DNA from 2 places in the Halotalea alkalilenta genome. Region 1 is predicted to be linked to the other one. Evidence: predicted binding sites of a transcription regulator. Region 1 holds the regulator's gene; the other holds the start of a gene.
What was found. Region 1 encodes PhoB, which activates phosphate uptake and scavenging genes when phosphate is short. Its sites were predicted from a motif close to TGTCATANNNNTGTCANA; they were not measured.

Region 1 (7,846 bases):
CGCAGCTCGTGCGAGACGTTGGCGACGAAGTCGCGGCGCATCTGCTCGAGTCGCTGCAGTCGGGTGATGTCGCGTACCACCATCAAGCGCTCGTGATCGCCGAACGGGGTGATCTGGAACTGCAAGGTGCGCGACTCGTCGACCGGCGAAGGCAGTTCGAGCGGATCATCGTAGTTCTGGGCGAGGAAGTAGTGGACGAAGCGCGGATGGCGCAGCAGGTTGGTGACGTGCTGGCCGCGATCCTGAGGCTGCTCGAAGCCGAGCATCCTGGTCGCCGCCGCGTTCCAGCTGTCCAGCGCCGCGTGGGCGTCGAGGATCACCATCGCGTCGTACATCGCCTCCGAGGAGCGCTCGACGCGATCGATCACGCCCTGCAGGTGGGCCTGCTGCTGGCGCTCCTGCTTCTGGTAGCGGTAGAGGCGATCGAACAGCTCGCCCCAAAGCCCGGTGGCCGACGGTGGATTGGCGCTATCTGGAGCCTTGGCCCAGCGATACAGCCGCCTGAGCTGGCGAAAGGTCAGAAGCAGGTAGAGTCCCAGTCCGGCGGCAAGGCCGAAGCCGGAGTGGCCGTAGTGCCCACCCAGCAGGGTGCCGAGCGCGCCGCATAGAGCGAGCAGCAAGAATTCGCGGGTCCAATGGCGCATCGGGAGCCCGTGGCCGCCTCCTTGTCAGGCGCGTGAGCGCTGGCGTGAGAACCTATAGCCGGTGCCGCGCACCGTCTGGATCAGGTAATCGTGACGCTCACCGAGCGCCTTGCGCAAGCGGCGAATGTGCACGTCGACCGTGCGCTCCTCGACATAGACGCTGGCGCCCCAGACCTGGTCGAGCAGTTGTGCGCGAGAGTAGGCGCGCTCCTGGTGGGACATGAAGAACGCCAGCAGGCGATATTCGGTCGGTCCCATGTCGATCGGCTCGTTGTCGATGCTGATTCGCTGGCTCTCGGTATTGATCGACAGGCCATCGACCTCGATCACGCCCTGGCTCGCGGGCGCCGCCCTGCGCAGCACTGCGCGCATCCGCGCGATCAGCTCGCGGGGCGAGAACGGCTTGGTGATGTAGTCGTCGGCGCCGGCTTCGAGCCCTTGCACCTTGTTGTCCTCCTCGCCCTTGGCGGTGAGCAGGATCACCGGGATTTCCCGAGTGGTCTCCTCGCGCTTGAGCCTTCTCGCCAGCTCGACGCCGCTGATGCCGGGCATCATCCAGTCGAGCAGGATCATATCGGGACGTTCGTCGACGGCCAGCGCCAGCGCCCGCTGCGCGCTGTCGGCCTCGAGGACCTGGAAGTCGGCCATCTCCAGGGCGATCGCGATCATATCGCGGATGGAGGATTCGTCATCGACGATCAACACGGTTCGGGTCATTGCAGATCATCTCTCTGGGTGGGTTGCAGGCGGGGCGAATCCCCGGCCTTCTGCCGGCCCGCGACCGCGCCCTGGGGCGCAGACACATGACGATTCAAGCGCAGTGACGTGACAGTCTCGTGACATACCCCCGTCAGGCGGGCCAGGTGGCCAGACTGATGCCGGCGAACATCACTACACCGACCCAGTGGTTGTTGAGAAAGGCCTGGAAGCAGCCCTCGCGCGAGCGATGCCGGGTCAGCCATTGCTGATGAACGAACAGCGCAGCGATTCCCAGCAGCATGATCCAGAAGTAGCCGTCCAGGGAGAACGAGAGTCCGAGCCCGATGAGCAGCAGCAGGACCAGTGCCTGGAGCATCGCCAGGATGGCCAGGTCCAGCGAGCCGAACAGTATCGCGGTCGATTTGACCCCGATCTTGAGGTCGTCGTCGCGATCGACCATCGCATACTGGGTGTCGTACATCAGCGTCCACACCAGGTTGGCGAAGAACAGCCACCAGGCGGCGGCGGGCACGCTGCCGGTCACCGCGGCGAAGGCCATCGGGATGCTCCAGCTGAACGCGGCGCCAAGTACCAACTGGGGCAGATGGGTGTAGCGCTTCATGAACGGATAGAGCGCCGCCAGCGCGGCTGCGCCGAAAGAAAGCATCACGGTGAACGGATTGGTGAAACAGACCAGCACGAAGGCCGCCACCAACAGTATCGCGAACAGCGTCAATGCCTCGCGCGCAGAGATGCGCCCGGTCGCCAGCGGCCGCTCCTTGGTGCGCTTGACGTGGCCGTCGAAGTTGCGGTCGGCGTAGTCGTTGATGATGCAGCCGGCGGCGCGCATGAGATAGACGCCGAGCACGAAGATCACCAGGATGTGACGGCTGGGCATACCGTCCGCGGCCAGCCACAGGGCGCAGAGGGTGGGCCACATCAGCAGCCAGGTGCCGATCGGGCGGTCGAGGCGCATCAGTCGGGCGAAGTCGGGCAGGCGGCGCAGCGGACCGGTTTGAAGAGCGGTGAAGGCGGACATCGGGTTTCCATATGCTCGGATATCGGACACCGGCAGTGTAACACCGGCATGAGAGCCGGATTCATGGCGGATTATCTACGCCCAAACACGTCTAGGCAGGGACGGAGAGTGTTGCTAGCATGTCGAACGCTGTTTCCGAGCTTTCGCACCATCGTGCATGCGTCCCAGACCAAGGCATCCAGTGCTTGTGATATGGTCGCCGCATCACCGGGCGGGAAATGGCACAGGCGGTGCTGCCTCGATGGCTCCGGTGCCTGATTGGATAGTCGTCGGTGGGTGAGGCTTTCGGTTTCACTGTCGGATGGAGCATCGGTCGTCGCGACGGCAGGAAGCTTTATCGCGACGCCCCGTACGGAGTCGGCTTCTTCGCGCTATTAGCGTGGGGGATGGTTGGCTCAACAAAAAAACGTCCGGCTCAGCCGGCAGATTCGCCATCGTCATGGCATACCCAGGAGGCAATGATGCGTAAACCAGAACTCGCAGCGGCAATCGCCGAGCAGGCCGATCTCTCCAAGGACAAGGCCAGCCAGGTGCTGAACGTGATCCTCGAAGAGATCACCGCCAGTGTCGCCAAGGGTGACGACGTCACCTTGGTCGGCTTCGGTTCTTTCACCGTTCGCGAGCGTGCCGAGCGCACCGGCAAGAACCCGCAGACGGGCGCTCCGCTGACCATTCCAGCGAGCAAGAACGTAAGCTTCAAGCCCGGCAAGGGCCTCAAAGACGCCGTTTCCAGCAAGTAAGGCGCGCTCTGATCGGCACCGGCGGCATTCGTCGCCGGTAGCCGCTACTTGAATTCCCCTCTCTCGATCCTCTTTGCGTGTCTCGTCACGAGGCGTGCTCGTGCGCGCATTTCCGCCCCGCTGTGGATTACCTCGGCAGGCTCGTTCGCTCGTTCCTGGCGCGAGTGCCGACGCTGGCCCAGACTGCGATGAAAGCGCTTTCGGTTGCGATGGAGGCTTCAGTCGCCATCAGGGAACCCGGCGCGGATGATCGCACGGCTGCGCAGCGACTCGACGCTGGCGCCAGACGCTTCGGGAGAAGGGCATGCCGATGGAGCGGCACGAGAGATTAGCGGATAGCTCCCGCATGGAGCCGGTGCTGGCCGAGGTTGGCGCGGGCTTCATGCTGCGCTACACGATCGCCTCGTTCGGGCTTTTCCTCGCCGTGATGACCCCGGTGACGATCACCATGGCAATCCGCGTCGCCGAGCTCGACCCGACTGGTAAAGCAGTCAGCCTCGGGTTCATTCTCGGTGCCGGTGCGCTAGTGGCGATGGTGGCCAATCCGCTGTTCGGCCAGCTCTCGGATCGTACCCGCTCGCGCTTCGGGCGACGACGCCCGTGGATGTTCGGTGGCCTGCTGGTGGGGGTGTTGGGGCTCGCCGGAATCGGTGCGAGCACATCGCTCTGGTGGGTCGGGGTGCTCTGGTGCGTGGTCCAGGCCGGGCTCAATGCCACGCTTTCCGCGCTGATCGCGGTGATTCCCGACCGGGTGCCGGAACAGCAGCGCGGGCGGGTCTCGGCGTTCTATGGCATGTCTTCCAACGTCGCGGTGTTTTCCGGAGCGGCGATCGTCGACTTGGTCGGTGCCGAAGGCATGGCGATGTTCCTGGTCCCGGCGCTGATCGGGCTCGGATGCATGCTCCTGTTCGCCCTTCGCTACCCCGAGCCCGAGGTGGCCGGGCTGGCGCCACCCAAACCATTCTCGACGCTCGGGATGCTGCGCGATTTCTGGCTCGATCCCAGGCAGCATCCCGATTTCGCCTGGGCCTGGGTGAGCCGCTTTTTGCTGTTCATCGGTGGGGCGATGTTGATGACCTATCAGGTCTACTACCTCACCGACGTGCTCGGCATCGATGCGCTGGACATCGGCCGGCGGGTGTTCGTTTCCTCGCTGGTGATGGGCGGCTGCATGATGCTGGCTTCATTCATCTCCGGCTGGCTTTCCGACCGCTCGCGCCGACGCAAGCCGTTCGTGCTGCTCGCCGGGCTGGTCTACGCCGCGGGCCTTGGCATTCTCACCGTGACCAGCAGCTTCACCGGCTTCCTGGCCGCGATCGTGGTCTCATCGCTCGGCTTTGGCGTCTATCTCGCCGTCGACCAGGCACTGGTGGTCGATATCCTGCCGAATCGCGAGCAGGACGCGGCGAAGAACATGGGTATCCTCAACATCGCCAACGCCGCGCCCCAGTCGCTGGCGCCGGCGGTGGCCCCGCTGTTCCTCGCCATCGGCGGCGGCGGCAACTACGTTGCCCTGTTCATCACCGCCGCTGCGCTGGCGTTGGTCGGTGCGCTTGCGATCCTGCCGGTAAAGGGCGTTCGGTAGTGCCTCAGAGCGAGTGGGCGAAGAACTGGGCGATCAGCGTGGCGCCGAGGAAGACCCCTGCGTTGGCCAGCAGCGATACCACCACGATCCGCCAGCCCAGCTGGCGGAAGGCGGGAATGTCCTTGGCCAGCGAAAGCCCGGCGAAGGTCAGCATCGGGGTGACCATGGCGAGGAAGTTGACCTTGGCGGTCAATGCGCTGATCTCGGCCGAGAACGGCGTCGCCGGGAAGGTCATCGCCATCGCTACCAGCGAGACCCAGCAGACGGCGGGCAGCAAGCGCCGGGTACCGTGATAGAGCGCATCGCCGATCACCACGGCGATCAGGATCAGTGCCACACCGGGCAGTGCCTCGAGCATCGGCACGCTGAAGCCGATCCAGTTGCCTACCAGCACCATCAGGCCGACCATCAGCCAGGCGAGCAGGCGCTGGCCGTAGCCGAGCGCCGGTACTTCGTGGACCACGCTCTCATCGACCTCGGCTGCGGGCCGGTGCGGCTGATGGGCGCGACGCCCGATCAGCGGTTCGAGCTTGTTGTAGGTCCACACCGCCAGCGGCAGCGAGATGAACAGAGTGAAATAGGTGCCGATGGTCGTCGCGATCAGGTTGGCGGCGGCGGCGAAGGTCGCCACCTCGTCGGCCACCTCGGGGTGCTGGGCGGCGATGGCGCCCACTGCGGCGGCGGTCATGCTGCCCGAGCCCACTCCCGCACCCATGCCCAGAGCGATGGGATGGAAGATGCCGAGGCTGGCGACGAAGCCGGCGAACAGCGAGATGAAGATCGCACCGATCAGAGTGCCGGTGATGTACTCGGCGAGTACGCCGCGGCCTTCAGCGGAGTTCATCCCGAAGCGCTCGCCGATGATCGCCAGTCCCGGCTCGCGACCGATCGAGAAAGTCGCGCCGATCGCCTCGCGTTTGATCCCGAGCAGCAGCGCCACCGGCATCGCCAGCAGCACGCAGCCGATCACATTGCCGACCTCCTGCAGCGCCAGCGCCCAGCCGGCATCGGCGAGCCTGGGCAGCGAGCCGCCGACCAGCAGGCCGAGCTTGGCGATGAACAGCAGCAGCGCTGGTTGGAGCACTGCGGCGGCAAGATACTGAAGCGGTAGGTCGACCTGCGTCGGGCGCGGCAGGCGAGTATGCCAAACACCCAGCGCGGCGCCGATCAACAGTGCCCAGACCATCGGCAGCAGCACCACCTGACCGATGCCGAGGGGAATCCTCACCGCACCGATCAAATCGGCGACTATCGTGATCGCCAGTGCGAGCAGGAAAAGACGCAGCCCCCGCCCAGAGAGGGAGTGCGCCTGGGCGCTCTGGGTGATGGAACTCATGGACGAACCTCCCGTGCGAGCCCGTTAGGGCATCGATTATCGTTATAGTGGCAAGCGCTTGCCGCGAGCGGGCGAGGTGCCCGCTTTTCGCATGATTGCATTCAGTGACGCTATCGTCCGAGTATCGAAAGGAGCGGCGTCGCAATGAAACAGGGTTGCCGTTTCAATTTTCAGATCACCGGCGGATGACACTCTAGTTATCCACAGCCGGTTCCATTCGCTGACCAGGAGAGTTGTCCACATGTTCATCGCCATGAACCGCTTCAAGGTGCGTCCCGACGCGACCGAGACCTTCGAGAAGATCTGGCTCGAGCGCGAAAGCCACCTCGACGGGCTGCCCGGTTTCATCGAGTTCCGGATGCTGCGCGGCCCGGCCGAGGAAGATCACGTGCTCTATGCCTCCCACACCCTGTGGCGCTCGCGCGAGGACTTCACTGCCTGGACCAAGTCGGAGGCTTTCCGCGCAGCCCATGCCAATGCTGGCCAGTCGAAACGCGCGCAAGTTTACCTCGGTCCGCCCAAGTTCGAGGGCTTCGAAGTGTTCCAGACCGTCAAAGCCAGCGAGCAGGCCTGATCCAAGCGGGGGGAAGAGAAGCCGTCTTCAGTTCCTCCCCGTTCGTCCCGAGCGGCGGCGATGAGGCCGTGGTTCGACTGCCCTCGTTCCTCGGGCGCTCACCACGAACGGGAGGTGGGTCATCATCTGCGGCTCGCGACGAATGGATTTGATCTCCTGAATGCTCTGAGCGCATACCTTCCCCCGTTCGTCCCGAGCGGCGCCGATACGCGCCAAGGCCGAGCATCAGATCGGCAATGAGGGACGCCAGTCGAGGGATCGAGCGGCGGCGATGAGGCTGTGGTTCGACTCGAGATGTTTCCGAGCGCCCTGAGCGAGCATCGCGAGTCGAAGGGTCCTCGCCGGCTATCCGAGCGTCCTGAGTAAGCGAAGCGCATCGAAGGACACTAGCGGGCGTGGGAGGCTGGCCCTTTGCACCGATTCCCAACCCGTTCGTCCCGAGCGGCGCCGATACGCGCCAAGGCCGAGCATCAGCTCGGCACTGAGGGGCGCCAGTCGAGGGATCGAGCGGCGGCGATGAGGCCGTGGTTCGACTCAAGATGTTTCCGAGTGCCCTGAGCGAGCATCGCGAGTCGAAGGGTCCTCGCCGGCTCACCGCGAGCGGGGTTGGCTCGTCCCTCGCCGGCTATCCGAGCATCCCGATCGAGCGAAGCGCATCGGGGGATACGGTCGGTTGGTATGGTCCCCAGGGTCGAATACGGCTGGTCATCGATCAGAACACTATCTCGCTTTCAATCGAACACCGCGGCTCCCGATACTGGGTCTTCGTTCGAGGCGTGCTGGCCCGAACGCCGACTTCGACATACAACCAACAATCGTGGAGCCGCGAATGAAGATCTGTGTGATAGGCCTTGGCCAGATGGGCGGCAATATGGCGCTCACCCTCAAAGCGGCGGGGTTCGCGGTCATCGGCACCGATGTATTCGAGACCGCGCGGGCGCGTCGTGCCGAGCAGGGGCTCGAGGTGGTCGCGCCGCAGGCGCTGCCGAATGCGGATGTCTATCTGCTTTCCCTGCCGACCTCGGTGCAGGTGCGCGAGGTGATCGAATCCTCCCCTGGATTGCTCGAGCGCGCGCCACGCGGCGCGGTGATCGTCGATACCTCGACCAGCGATCCCGACGTCACTCGCGAGCTCGCGGCCAAGGTCGAGGCCGCTGGGCTCGAATGGCTCGATGCGCCGGTCAGTGGTGGCCCCAAGGGCGCTGCCAGCGGAAAGATGGGCATGCTGC
Region 2 (7,846 bases), 340 kb from region 1:
TTACATCTTTTCCTTGTAGAACAGCACTTTGTGCTTGATTAGTAGGTTCCCATGCCCAAGCCCTGCCTCGAGCATTCGATCGAGAAACGCAGACCGACATCCGCATCCGCTCAGTGAAGGAGTCTGCACGCGCCATATGACCAACGATTATCAGGAGTGTGTAGAATCAGTGACAATCGAATCAATGACGATCGATAGAGGGATGGTGTTCGGCAATATGCTCATCACCCACGGCATATCCATTAAAATAAAATAAGCATGATAATGAGCCCCTATCTTCGCCGGCTCATTATCATGCTTTGATTGAATTAAAACGCATTCGCTCGAATGAAGCGCAGGGAGACGCGGCGGATCCAATAACGGCCAGCCGCGTCTGCGATTGCGCCTCAGGCTTCGCCGATACGTCCACCATCGCGGCGTTGAATCACCACGGTCGAGGAGCGCGGGCGAACCTGGGCGCTCGGCGCGAGGGTCGCGTCGGCGCTATCGTAGGCGGGCCAATTGCCAGGGTGCTGGACGTTGATGAACAGCGCGGTGCGATCGGGCGTGGCGAATATCCCGGTCACCTCGGCCTGGTTGGGCACGATGGCGAAGCGCTTGAGCTCGGCCTGGTTGGAGGGGTCGACCACCGAGGCCGCACCCTCGCGGCGCGACAGCGCCCCGGGCACCACTGCCAGCACTTGGTCGTTGACCATCTCCGCCACCGCGTTGTCGCGCCCCTTGTCGATGCCATTGTCGGTCTGGATCCAAAGGATGCCCTCGCCCTCTCCACGCTGGTCGTACCATAGCCCGTCGGGACTGGCGAAGGCGTTGGCGTCGTCGAGTCCGGAGCGATTGTCCGCCGCTTCACCCGGCGCCGCGCCGAAGACGAAGATTTCCCAGTCGAAGCGCTCGTGCTCACCGTCGCGCTCGACCCAGCGGATCACCTGGCCATAGTCATTGTCCGGACGTGGATTGGCGGCGTTGACCGGTGCAGTGGCGTAGCCCACGCCAGGCGTGCCGATCGATTCGCCCTCCTGGGTGAAGCGTGCGGCGCTATCGGCCTCGGTACGCTTCGAGTTGTTGGTCAGCGACATGTAGACCTCACCGCTCGACGGATCGACCGTGCCCCACTCGGGGCGGTCCATCGGTGTGGCGCCCAGCAGGTCGGCCGCATCGCAGGTGTTGACGATGATCCCGGCCAGATCGCCGTAGATCTCGCCAAGCGTGCGCCCCTGTTCCGGCACCGGGGTATCCTCCGCCAGCGGCAGCCATTCGCCGCTGCCGTCCTCATCGAAGCGGGCGACGTAGAGGGTGCCGTGGTCCATGTACTTGGCCCCGATCGCCTGGCGATCGTAACGCTCGCCGGGACGGTTGGCATCGCTCGGGTCCCAGGGCGCGCGGGAGACGAACTTGTAGATGTACTCGTTGCGCGCGTCGTGGCCGGTGTAGAACACCACCGGCTGCCCCGCGACCAGCTTGCCCGGCCAGCAGCCCTCGTGGCGAAAGCGCCCAAGCGCGGTGCGCTTGTAGATCGGCCGCTCGGGGTCATAGGGGTCGATCTCGACCACATAGCCATAGGTGCGCGCTTCATTGCGGTAGTCTCCGCGAGGATCATCACCGCGCGGGGTATTGTCGAAGCGCTCGAACTCGCCATCGACGCCGCCCTCGACCGTCTCCCACCCATAGATCGAGCGGGACTCGGCGAGCCCGAGCCGCAGCTGGTCGGGATCCTGCTCCGCACGGTTGACGAAGATCTCCGACCAGTTCTCCTCGCAGGTCAGGTAGGTACCCCAGGGGGTGTAGCCACAGGCACAGTTATTGTTGGTGCCGCGGGTCTGGGTGCCTTGCGGTGAGTAAGCGGTCACTGCATGTCGGGAGCCGCGCAGCGGCCCGGCGAGCAGCATCGGCGTCGCGGTGGTGATGCGGCGGTTGCGAGGATCATCGAGCACTGGCGCCCAATGGCCCTGCTCATCCCGGCGTACCCTTACCACGCAGACGCCGTGGGCGTTGATCTCGGTACGCGCCTCATCCAGCGGCCGTGCGCCCTGCTTCGCGTTGGTCGGCCCACCGCGCGCCGCCCAAAGCGCGGACTGGTCGAGATATTCATGGTTGAGCACCAGCAGGAAGTCGTCGGAGCTATCCGCGCCATCGAGGGCGAAGTGGTACATGCCGTCGTGGTGCATGCCGGTGCTCGCCGCCTGGAAGTCAGGCGTCGGGTCGAGGTCGGGATGCCATTGCGCCATCCCCGATACCAGCGGCGTGCCCCAAGGGATCAGGACCTGCGCGACATAGCCCTCCGGCACGACCACCGCGTCGGTCATGCGCGGCGCCAGCGAAGCGAAACCGAGGCTGAGCGGTGCTCGCGCGGCGCCGTCCGCGGCACGGCTCGCTCCCGGCCAGCCAAAGCCACCCAGCATGGTCGCGGCAGCGAGCCCCAGGCCACCGCACATCACCGAGCGGCGTGACAGACGGCGTTCGACGATCGCGGCGAAAGGCAGGTTGCCACTGCGGTTGTGGATACGATGGTCTTCGACTTCCTTGCTCACGGTCGGCTCCTGCAAGTTGATTGTCGATTATCCGCGCGCGACTCAACCGCGCACGTTGCCAGCGCCTCGGGCCTCATTCCCGAGTGCGGCACCCATCATCCACGTGGCTTTTTACAGGCAGGTGACAAAACCCGGCGCCTGCGTCGAACCGGCGCGAGGAGAAAACTGCGCAGGGCTAACCGTGCGGCGGGGAGGTAGTGAAGAAGCTGGAGAGGATCAACTCGGCGGCGACCCCGTCGACACCGTCGTCGCGATAGCTGGCGCTGCGACGGCCACGCTCGCGGGCGAGGGTCTTGGCCGCCCGGGTGGTGCCGCGCTCATCGGTGAACTCGACCGGACGCGCGTAGCGCCCATACAGCCGGTTGCCGAACTTGCGCGCGCGCCGGCTCATCTCGGACTCGCTGCCATCCATGTTGAGCGGCAAACCGACCACGAACAGGTCCGGGCGCCACTCATCGACCAGGTCGGTGACCAGGCGCCAGTCGGGCACACCGTCACGCGCGCTCAGCGGTGCCAGCGCGCTGGTCGAGCCGAGCAGCTCCTGGCCGACCGCGACGCCGATCCGCCGAGTGCCGAAGTCGAACGCCATCACCAGCCGCTCGCCAGGGGCACGGCTGGGCTTCTCGGCGCGCAGCAGCGCGATCCGCGGGTCGAGCAGCGCTGGGTCCTCAGCCATGGCCGGCGGCCACGCTGAGCAAGCGTAGATCGACCCCAAGCAGTCCAGCGGCGGCCTCGCGGCGAGACTCGATCGGGGTTTCGAAAAGCACCGAATCCTGCGCCTCGACGGTGAGCCAGGCGTTGGCCTTGAGCTCGTCGGTGAGCTGGCCGACCTGCCAGCCGGCGCAGCCGAGCAGCACCATGAAACGCTCCGGTCCACGGCCGGCGGCGATAGCACGGAGCATGTCCATCGAGGTGGTCAGCGCGATCTCTTCGCTGACCTGCAGGCTCGAATCCCAATCGCTGGCCGAACCTTGATGGAGGATGAAGCCGCGGTCGGTATGCACCGGACCGCCGAACATCACCGGCCGCTCGGCATCGCGCAGGGTCTCGACCTCCAGGTCGAGCTGCTCGAGCAGTCCGCCCAGGCTCAGCTTGAGCGGGCGATTGACGATCACCCCGAGCACGCCCTTGGCATCGTCATCGCAGACATAGGTGAGCGTACCGGCGAAATTCTCATCGAGGAGCTGAGGCATCGCCAGGAGAAAGTGGTTGCGCAAGCCGTGCATGAAGCTTCCAGGGCGTCATCGGACGCCAAAAAGTGAACCTTGGCCAATCAGCCAGCTACGAGTGAAGCTGAGTTCATTGCGATTACCCAGCTCGCGGTCGAAGGGTCGGAAGGACCCCGACGCCCGCACGATGTCGAGCGCGATCCGATCGAGCTCGGGTTTCCCTGAGGATTGTACCACCCGCAGGTCGCGCAGCCCGCCATCCCGCCCGACGGTGACGCTGATCACCAACCGGCCGTCGAGCCCGGGCGGTATACGGCCGACGCTATCGATGTAGCGCTGCGTCGCCCTGGTCCAATCGGCGATGTAGCGCGCCTCGGCGGAGCGCTCGGCACTGCTCGACGCCCCCCTGGCGAAGCGATCGGCGGTGGCATTCCATCCGCTGGCGTAGCCCTGCTGGGTCGCCTGCCGGATCAGCTCGCGCGCGCTCGGCGGCGGCGACGATGCCGTAGCGTCCGAGCGCTCGGCGCCTTGAGTCTGCTGGGGTGCTTCGCGGCGCGCTCGCGCCTCGGCCTCCGCGCGGGCCTGGGCTCGGGCCTGCGCTTGCGCCTCTGCCCGGGCTTGCGCCTCTGCCCGGGCTTGCGCCTCTGCCTGCGCCTGCGCCTCTGCCCGGGCAGCGGCTTCGGCCTGCGCCCGGGCCGCCGCGGCCGCCTGCTCCTGCACGAGACGTTCGACGCCACCGATATCGACCGAAGGCGCCGCCGGCATTTGGGTCAGCGAGACACGATAGACCGGGCCCCCCTCGGTCTCGACCGGCTCTTGCTGATCGGGCCGGTCGAGCAGCCAAAGGCCCAACAGGTGCAAGCCGACCACCACCGCCAGCAGCCCGAAAAGCCCTCGGCGCGAACCGGACGAGGACGCACCAGCCGAGCCGCCTTCGTCGTCTCGGTGGTCGAGCTCGACCGCAACCTCGGGCTCGTCGATATCGACGCGAAGACCGGAGCACAGCGGTACGTCCTCGGCCTCGGGGGGCGAGGGCACCAGGCTGACCAGGGTGGGTTCAGGAGAAGCGCTGATCGATTGCATCCATCAATAGCCCGGCGATGTCGGTGCCCTTCTGGTCATCGATTTCGCGCACGCAGGTGGGGCTGGTGACGTTGATTTCAGTGATGTAGTCGCCGATCACGTCGAGGCCGACGAAGATCAGCCCCTGCTCCACGATCGACGCCTTGACCTGATCGACCAGCCAGTAGTCACGATCGGTCAGCTCGCGGGCCACCCCGCGTCCGCCTGCGGCCAGGTTGCCGCGCACCTCGCCGGCGCTGGGAATTCGCGCCAGTCCGAACGGCACCGGCTCGCCATCGATCAGCAGGATACGAGTGTCTCCGTCACGAATTTCCGGGATGTAGCGCTGGGCCATGATCTGTCGACTGCCGCGCAGGGTCAGCTGCTCGATCACCGAACCGAGATTCCGCCCGTCCGGGCCGATGTGGAAGATCCCGCTGCCGCCCATGCCATCGAGGGGCTTGAGGATCACATCGCCATGCTCGGCCTGGAAGGCTCGCAGCACCTTGTCGTCGCAGGAGACCACGCTCGGCGGCAGGCACTCGGGAAAGCGCTGGGCATAGAGTTTCTCGTTGCACTCGCGCAGCGCGCGGGTGGGATTGACCACCAGCACCCCCTCGCGTTCAGCAAAGCCGAGCAGATGGGTGGCATTGAGGAATTCGTGATCGACCGGCGGATCCTTGCGCATCAGGATCACATCGAGATCGGCGAGCGGCCGCGCCTCGCGCGCGCCGAGGTCGAACCAGTGCGAGGGGTCGCGATGAACCTCGAGCGGACGCATCAGCCCATAGGCCCGCCCACCGTCGAGGTAGAGATCCGGCTGCTCCATGTAGTGGAGCTCCCAGCCGCGCGCGCTCGCCGCCCACAGCATCGCCAGCGAAGTATCCTTTTTGTAGCTGATCTCGGTGATGGGATCCATCACCACGCCGACCTTGAGCGTACGTTTCATGCCAACCTCTCGAAATATTCCTGTAGCGATGAGCCTCACAGGGTAAGCGAGCGCTCACAACCGGTGCCATGCCGGCACGACGATGAATGGCGCAAGTATGGGGGATTCACCCAGCCCCGACCAGTCGGCGCAGGATAGAGAAACAAAAACGCCCGCGCCTGTCCTATGCTGGACCACGCTCCCGTCGCCGACTGATGCCGAGGTCCATCGATGCGCTTGTCCGTCTCGCCCCGTAGTTTGCTTCTTGGTTGGTCATGGCTGTGCCTCGCCCTGGCACTCACCGCCGCCGCCCCGGCCAGCGCCCAGCAGAGCGGGACATCCGCCGAGGCGGCACCGCTCACCCAACTGCTCGAGGTGCTGCGCGATGACCAGCAGCGCGCCACCCTGGTCGAGGCGCTAGAGCGCGCCCAGGCCGCGCCCGACGAGGCGACGCCGGCCTCGGGCGAGGCCCAGGAGAGCGCCGCCGGCGATGCCGAGACGCCCCAGGACGGCGTGGTCCAGGGCGGCGTGCTCGGCGCGCTGACCTCGACACTGGATTCGTTGCAGCAGAATCTCGGCGAAGGCAACGAAGTGGTCAGCGACTGGCAATATCACCTGGGTCGCGCCTCCCAGCAGCTCTCCGAGCTCGGCCACAGGGTCGGCCAGAGCCCTCTGCAAGTAAGTACTCGCTTCTCCTACACGATTATCTTCTGGGCGATTTCGATGCTCGCGGCCTGTTGGTTGGGCGCGTGGATCGCAGCGCGCCTCTCACGCTGGGCTTGGTTCTCCACCCATCGCCGCGCACGGGATATCGTCGAGCACTGGCTGCGGGTACCGCTGCCGGCGATCACCGCCTTCTTGCTCACCCTCGCCGCGACTTCCGGCTTCGGCGCCGATTCGCCGGGACGAATGCTGGCGCTCGGGATCGCCTATGCGGTGAACACCGGCACGGTGTTCGCCACCCTATGGATGTCGCTTGCGATCCTCGCCCGTGGCAGCCATCGCAAGCGCGCGGTGGAGATACTGCGCCGCCGCGCCTTCATTCCTCTCGCCGCCCTTGCCGCCTTCGGCTCGTTCGCCGAGGCGCTGCTCAACTCGCCACTCACGGCGCTGCTCGGTTACTCGCTCGCCTACCTGCTGGCGACGCTGTGCGGCGCGATCGCAACGATTATCCTGGCGGTGTTCGCCGTGATGTTCCGCCGCCCGATCGGCCAGCTCATCCACCATCGCGGCCTGGCCCATCGCCAGCGGCTGCCGCCCAGCGTACGAGAGAGCCTGAGGCTCTTCTCGGCGATCTGGTTCCTGCCGGTGCTGCTGATGTGCCTGGTCTCGCTCTATCAGCTGCTGATCGGCAGCGTCGACAACCACCAGGCGATGAACCGGATGATCGCCAGCACGCTGCTGCTGATCGGCACGCTGCTGGTCATGGCGCTGCTCCACCAACTGGTCGCGCCGCCCGACCTCGCCCCGCGCGAGCGGATGGGCACGAGGATGCGCAGGCTCGCCGCCAATGCGCTGCAGATAGCGCTGCTGGCAGTGGCGGCAGAGCTGATGACCCAGATATGGGGCGGCTCGATCTATGGGCTGATTCGCGATACCGACGCCGGGCAGATGTTCGGCGGCGCGGTGTTCGGCATCGCCACGGTGCTGCTGGTGACACTGGCCGCCTGGATCGTGATCGACGCGGCGATCGCCAGCGCACTGGCTCCTCCTTCCGGGCGACGCCACGCCCAGCCAAGCCTAAGGGTTCGCACCATCCTGCCGCTGCTGCGCAATGCGGCGAAGATCGTGCTCTGCGTGATCGCGGTGATCACCGTGCTCGGCAACGTCGGCATCAACATCGCACCGCTGCTCGCCGGTGCCGGGGTGGTGGGCCTGGCGATCGGCTTCGGCTCCCAGACCCTGGTCCAGGATGTGATCACCGGGATCTTCAATATCCTCGAAGACACCATGGCGATCGGCGACTGGGTCGAGATCGACGGCCGCGCCGGCACGGTCGAGGGCATGACCATCCGCACGCTCAAGCTGCGCGACGGCAACGGGGCGCTGTTCTCGATCCCGTTCAGTCAGGTCAAGGCGGTGAAGAACACCTCGCGCCAGTTCGCCTTCGCCCCGGTGGACCTGCGCTTCACCCTCGACAGCGATATCGACCACGCGCT

Region 2: A5892_RS03540 (PhoX family protein) is a predicted target of PhoB. The motif match lies at 2,638-2,655, and genes of this name have one in related genera.

The regions. Positions count from the first base shown of each region.
Region 1 is NZ_CP015243.1:444,272-452,117, reverse strand. Features, by position in the region: gene phoR (phosphate regulon sensor histidine kinase PhoR) at 1-644, opposite strand, end outside; gene phoB (phosphate regulon transcriptional regulator PhoB) at 669-1,361, opposite strand; gene ubiA (4-hydroxybenzoate octaprenyltransferase) at 1,495-2,382, opposite strand; gene A5892_RS02020 (HU family DNA-binding protein) at 2,844-3,122, shown strand; gene A5892_RS02015 (MFS transporter) at 3,427-4,707, shown strand; gene A5892_RS02010 (DUF3100 domain-containing protein) at 4,712-6,043, opposite strand; gene A5892_RS02005 (antibiotic biosynthesis monooxygenase family protein) at 6,285-6,617, shown strand; gene A5892_RS02000 (NAD(P)-dependent oxidoreductase) at 7,447-7,846, shown strand, end outside.
Region 2 is NZ_CP015243.1:789,142-796,987, reverse strand. Features, by position in the region: gene A5892_RS03545 (porin) at 1-1, opposite strand, end outside; gene A5892_RS03540 (PhoX family protein) at 387-2,528, opposite strand; gene ruvX (Holliday junction resolvase RuvX) at 2,704-3,117, opposite strand; gene A5892_RS03530 (YqgE/AlgH family protein) at 3,197-3,754, opposite strand; gene A5892_RS03525 (energy transducer TonB) at 3,770-4,780, opposite strand; gene gshB (glutathione synthase) at 4,755-5,708, opposite strand; gene A5892_RS03515 (mechanosensitive ion channel domain-containing protein) at 5,919-7,846, shown strand, end outside.